One region of the Bacillus sp. DJP31 genome, then DNA from elsewhere that is predicted to be linked to it. Evidence: riboswitches for the same ligand, from Rfam matches in the RefSeq annotation. Region 1 holds a riboswitch; the other holds the start of a gene.
What was found. Region 1 has a riboswitch for thiamine pyrophosphate ahead of ACOI1C_RS10645 (ABC transporter substrate-binding protein). Riboswitches for the same ligand answer to the same signal wherever they lie in the genome.
Positions count from the first base shown of each region.

Region 2: it holds a riboswitch for thiamine pyrophosphate, as region 1 does, so the genes downstream of both, tenA (thiaminase II) here and ACOI1C_RS10645 (ABC transporter substrate-binding protein) in region 1, are expected to answer to the same signal.

Region 1 is NZ_JBMERO010000009.1:108,201-111,433, forward strand. It holds gene ACOI1C_RS10645 (ABC transporter substrate-binding protein) at 1-832, opposite strand, end outside; TPP riboswitch at 921-1,030, opposite strand; gene ACOI1C_RS10650 (IS110 family transposase) at 1,912-2,241, opposite strand; gene ACOI1C_RS10655 (aldo/keto reductase) at 2,671-3,233, opposite strand, start outside.
Region 2 is NZ_JBMERO010000010.1:94,334-97,566, forward strand. It holds gene ACOI1C_RS11355 (ABC transporter ATP-binding protein) at 1-147, opposite strand, end outside; gene ACOI1C_RS11360 (ECF transporter S component) at 150-731, opposite strand; gene tenA (thiaminase II) at 746-1,426, opposite strand; TPP riboswitch at 1,532-1,637, opposite strand; gene ACOI1C_RS11370 (methyl-accepting chemotaxis protein) at 1,791-3,233, opposite strand, start outside.

The DNA of each region.
Region 1 (3,233 bases):
ATTCTTGGCTCTTTTTCACTAGCTCTGGGTCTAAGTCTGGTGCTGCTTTTAGTAAAATGTCGGCTGCTTCTGAGGGTTTTTCAATTGAAAATTCATAGCCCTTAGCAACAGCCTTGACGAATGCTTTAACTGTATCAGGATTTTCAGAAATCATTTCCTCATTTGTTGTAACTACAGGTGTATAGTAATCTAGTTTCTCTGAGTAATCCGTTAAGTAAACCATATTAATGGGTTCATCGCGAAGCTCGGCTTCAATACCCGTCCATCCGTAAAAAATCCAGGCAAAGTCAATATCCCTTTTTACAGCTGTAAAGAAATCCGCATCACCCATACTGATGAACGAAACCTTTTCCACGTCAGCCTTTTCCACGTTCATTATGGAAGAAATCACAGACTCTTCAACTGGTGAACCCCATCCGCCATAGGTCTTCCCTTCAAAATCCTTAGGCGAGACAATGTTTTTCTCAACCGGTGATGCAAATCCTGATGTATTATGCTGAATAATGGCCGCGACTGAAACAAGTGGAACACCTTGGATACGTGCTTGTGTCACGCCTTCTTGGTAGCCAATCCCAAACTCAGATTTACCGGCAGCCACAAGCTGATCTGCCCCAGCTTCACCCGGCATAATAATTTCGACATCTAAGCCTTCCGCTTCAAAAAAACCTTGATCCTTTGCTACATACAAGCCTGTATGGTTTGTATTTGGTGTCCAATCTAGAACAACGGAAACCTTTTGTAGTTCTTCGTTCCCCTGTTGACCCTCGGCACCATTATTGCCACAACCCGCTATGATGAAGATCGATGATAGTACGGCAAACCACTTTTTCATAGTAATCCTCCTAATTTAGTAGTCTATAAAACAAATAAAAGCACCCAAGGGTATTCACCTGGGCGCATATCAATAAACATAATTATGTATGTTTAAGAATATATTCCCTACGCTGGTTTTAACCAGATCAGGTTCTAAGGGTCAGCATCTCTAAGGACGCTATCTCAACCGGCAACACCGGTCCCCCCACTATTCTTGGAAAGTGTACTTTTATTTGTTTTCATTATAACAGATAACTTTGGTTTAGCTAGTAAAATGAATTGGACTTATGAATTCTTCGTACGTTTAGAGGAGCTTATAGTGCGGAGCATTCTATACACCTCTAACATTTTATTCAATCATACAAATTTCAAAATACCTGTCGCCTCCAATCCTATGGGTATCAAACAATCTCATGATAAAAGTAATAGCACAAGAACTATCATGATATATTCCATGAAAAACATGAACTAGTAAGCTGACATTATCATAAGAAAGTATATTTGTAAATCGTAATGATGTTGTTTTAATTCCAACTCATTTAAATGTCTCTATGGCAGGCTTCTAGATTCCGTTTAATCAAACGTTTGTTTAAAACACTACTTTAATTTGTTTTTCTACAATAATTATAGAGAGATTCTCAAGGCTTGAAGGGTACTTTCTGTTGATTATACGGTATAGTATATTTATAAATCGTAAAGAAGTCGATTTATAAACAGGCCTTTAAAAGACTGATACAGCGGAATTTCCCCTTTGAGTTAATCAAACGTTCGTTTAAAACAGGTTGTTTTTTTATTATTACAGAATAATAAAAAAATCGGAATAAAACCCACTTCACTTGCTTTTTCTTAGTATTATTACTGAAATATCTCCTATGTAGCAAGCTTATAATATGGTTTGTTTGATTACCGGCCATTCGGATTTCGACAATAGATTTATTTTACATTACTATATACCCAGATTATTCATACAAAACAATAAAAAAGCGAGAAACCCTTAACTTCAAGGATACGGCGCCCTGTTATAACAAAATTATTGGATAAAACGGATGTAAGTTTGATAGTAGCATCTTGAAGTATCTTGTGAAAACGATTCTGTTCTTATTTTCGACTTTGAATCAACTTTTTTCGATAACGCGTTAGACCTCGTAAATCGCAAATATCCTCTGGTGGAACAAAATTACGTTCAATTAGTCCACAGCGTAAGAGTTGGCCAAACCATTCTGCATCTTTTACATCGGTTTTACGCCCTGGAACTTTTTTCACATGCCTAGCATTGGCAAGAACAAGTTGAAAAGTATCTTCGAGTATGTTCCATATCGGTTTCCAGTATACTCCAGTGCTTTCCATAACCACATCAGTTATCTGATGTTCAGATAACCAATCGTTTAGAGCTAATAGCCCAGTAGTTGTCGTTGAAAAAGATTGAATAGATTTTTTCGGTTTTTAATCTAACGGACCAAATAACACACATGCTACAACTGTTTCTTGGTGTACATCTAGGCCTGCACACCGTTCAATCATTGCTTACATTGGAAAATCACCTCAAAAATTGATTAACAATACAGGTCACAGGAGATATCTGACAAAAATTTTGTATACGTGCTATAAACACATTAGATGGTGCTTCAATCCTGTCACAGCCAGTTTCTTATATAGGGTATCTTCTTTAAGATCCACCAGAAAGTATTCAGGCTGGTCGTATTGTCATTCACCAGTATTGACAATGGGGTAATGTGTTAGACTCTACTGGGTTAAAGGGACCTTTTCATGGTAGATGGTGGTGGCGAGGAGCGCCACCATGAGAGTTTCTTATCTTTGAAAAAAAGCTTAAATTATTGGCGCTCTTCTCAACCTATATTATGGAAGCGTATTACCTGCCGAACGATATAGCTCATACCATTCTTCTCTGGTTAAAGTAATTTCAGATGCCTTGGCTATGTCTCTTATTCGCTTCGGATTCATGGAACCGACAACTGGCTGGATTTTAGCTGGATGACGTAATATCCAGGCAATGGCTATTGCCGAATCCGTCACACCTTTTTTCTCTGCAAGTTCTTGCAGCAACGCATTTACTTCTGGAAAATCTTTGTTCCCAACAAATGGCCCTTTGATCATCCCGTATTGAAACGGTGACCAGGCTTGGATCGTCATGTCGTTCAAGCGGCTATACTCCAGAACCCCACTGTCGCGAACAACTGATGGATCATGCTGCATATTCACATTGAGACCTGCATCAATTATAGGTGTATGCATGATACTTAATTGCAGCTGGTTTACAATCAAGTCAACCTCCAGATACTTCTTTAACAATTCAATTTGCATCGGATTTTGATTACTCACACCAAAATGACGTACTTTTCCACTTTCCTTCAATCTAGCAAAAGCTTCGGCAACTTCTTCAGGTTCCATTAAGGCATCCG
Region 2 (3,233 bases), on a different contig from region 1:
TAACAATGTTGATTTCCCACACCCTGAAGGGCCAAGGAGAAGCACTTTCTCCCCCTTGTTTATCGATACACTCAAGTCCTTAAACAGCAATCCTTCTTCTTTTGGAAATTTTAATCTCAATTTCTCAACATGGATGTAAGGCTTCATTATCATTGATTTAGTGCATCATAATCAGATTGGTCAGCCGTCCGAACAAGGTTTGTAACCCCAGTTTTTTCTAAAGCCTTCACTAATACATAAGCAAAAATTCCCGCTAATAGAATCGCACCCACTGTTCTAGCACCAATGAACAGACTCAGGTTCCAAAGTGCTAGATCGCCAAGATACCCTTTATACCAATCCATAAGTAGGGATCCAACAGTTGAACCGATTGCTGCTAGGATTACTACACCCATGTCAAAGCGTTTATATAAGAATAATAGAAACACTAGCTCAGCACCTAATCCTTGAAGCACACCATAAAGTAAAACTTCTACTCCGTATTGTGAACCCAATAATAATTCTCCAGAAGAGGCTGCAATCTCTGCTAGAAGGGCAACACCCGGCTTACGAATAATGAGAAACGCGACTGTTGCCGCAATAAACCACATTCCATACACAAGCTGGTCGATATGAAGACCTAATGGTGCAACGAATGAATACAGTGGTCCCCATAGCTTATAAACAACCCCAAACACAATGGCTATCACAATCGTTATTAATACATCTGTTAATTTTAGTCCTCTTGACATATCAATTTCCTCCGTTATATTAGTTGTGATGAGTTAGATACAGGCCATTTTTCTTTTGTATAGGCCATTTCCCAAAAAGAATACTCATACTGACTACTCAACCAGAAATGCTCTCTCATCCGGTTACGATCGTCTTCTGTTACCGTCTCGGCAATCTCATCTAAGCGATTAATTTGTTCTTCTACCAACTCTCTAAACCATTCCCCGCCATATGCAGCAATCCAATCCTGATAGATTGGCTCTGCTGGCGTTGCACCTTGAAGTCTTTCACCAATCTCATAGTAAAGCCAATAGCAAGGCAGCAAGGTTGAAAGAATATCTCCTAAATGCCCATAGCCTCCTCGGTACATATGTGAGGTATAAGCATACGCAGTAGGTGCAGGGCGAAAGGCATCTCTTTCTTCCTGCGTTATTCCTAAACGTTTTGAGAAGTTTTCGTGTAGCTGGAGCTCCGCTTCATATGTGCCTTGAGCGTGAGCAGCAAATCTTGCGGTTGTATGTATATCTCCTGCTTTGGCTGCCCCAAGTGCTTGAATTTTTGAAAAATGAGTTAAATAGTAAGCATCCTGTAAAATGTAGTACCGAAAGCAATCGAGTGGTAAACTTCCGTCAGCAATTCCAGTAACAAAAGGATGTGTAAAGCTTGCTTCCCAAATTGAGTCAGCGTTTTGTCTTATTTGCTCAGTAAATTTCATGCTTTTTCCTCCCATTTTTTTTGATAATAGGTTAGCTAGACGCAAAAAAACCACTTCCCTTACAAACGTAAGAAAAGTGGTTAGTATTGGAGACCATAATAGACATAGTTCCATCCCTCACTTCCCTACGCTGGTATAATCCAGATCAGGTTCAAAGGGTCTTAAAGTATACTTTAATCTCAGCCTTTTAAAGGCTCCCCCAGTGGAAAAATATTCAATTTCGAATTCGTATTTATCATAACATTTCAAATCGAATTGTCAATAATAAATTTTCACCCTCTTACACTATATTTTAAAATATGGATAACTGAAATTATTTGGATTCAAAAAAGCACGCCCAATAAGCGTGCTTTTTAAGCATAATTTAATTCATACTTGATAAACGCTCAACCGCTTCATCCGTTTGTTTAATTGTAACTAGTAGTTCTTCATTTTTGTCATTTTGCGTTTGGGCAGTTGCAGTAATCTCTTCAATGGCTGCCGTTGTTTGTTGGATTACTGCCGCAAACTCATTGACTGCTCTTTCAACTTGATTTGAATCATTCCCAATTTTATTTGCAAGCTCTTCAAACGAATTGACTTCTTGAAGTAGTGTGTGGATATGTGTGTCAATCCCTTCAAATATCGCCTTCGTTTGTTGTGTTATTTGGATATTGCCATCCATCTCTGTTCCAATATCCAGCATTTGTCCTTGCGTTTTGGTCGTACTCGTGCTGATTTCAGAAAGGTTACCAGATATTTTTTTGGCAGTCTGTTCTGTCGTTTCAGCTAATTTACGAATTTCCTCAGCAACGACCGAGAACCCTCTTCCACTTTCTCCAGCTCGTGCGGCTTCAATAGACGCATTTAAGGCAAGGAGATTCGTTTGAGTGGTAATGTCTTGAATAGCTTTAATAGATGAAGTTGATTCACTTACAAATTGACTCAACTGCTTCATTTCCTGTGACATAGACACAATAAGAGCTCTGAATTGATGCATTTTGTCTTCTAACTGAATGGCTTTTACACTACCTTGTTTTGAATCTTCAACCGATTGAGTTGTACGCTCGCTAATCGTATGAACACGTCCAAGCATTTCCTGAACCATGCCATTTGTATTTTCAATAACATCCATAATATCATTTACTGCATTTGCCTGAGATTGCATACCAGTTGCAACCTCTTGAATAGAGGTATTTACTTCATTAAAAGATTGCTGATTAATACCTGATTGATCACGAATATCTCTCATATTTACAGCGATAATTCCAGTGTTTTCTATTATAGCAACTTTTGTATCTTGTTCTTTAGCTAATGATTCTTCCATACTAGCAGACATTTCTTCAAGTCTAGTATTAAATTGTCTTGAAATCACTTCTTGTAAGAAAAGCACGACAAACACCAATACTAATAAAAGTAACGTAGAAGTCATATTTTCAATTAGTTCATAAGCAACTGTCATATAATATCCAACCATAAGTCCAGTTGATAAAATCATACCCGTTACTACAAGCTTACGATCCAAGTAAAGGGCTGCGCAGGCTAATAAATAAAAAGGTAACAAAATATTCGTTTCAGAGATACCACCAAACATAATCAAACCTAATACTGCTGTAATTCCTACTAAAGCTAAGTATGGAAGAGCATTTGTAAGCTTCTTAGTAAAATGAAGTGAACCAACAATTGCAATGACAGTAGATCCACCGATAACCACTTTGAGGATAGTTGCCAATTTAGCTCCTATTGAAAGATCCACAACTGTTGCTAGCACAACAGAAACAACTAACATAATAAACATAATCTTGTTTTTTCTTCTTAAAGTCTCAAA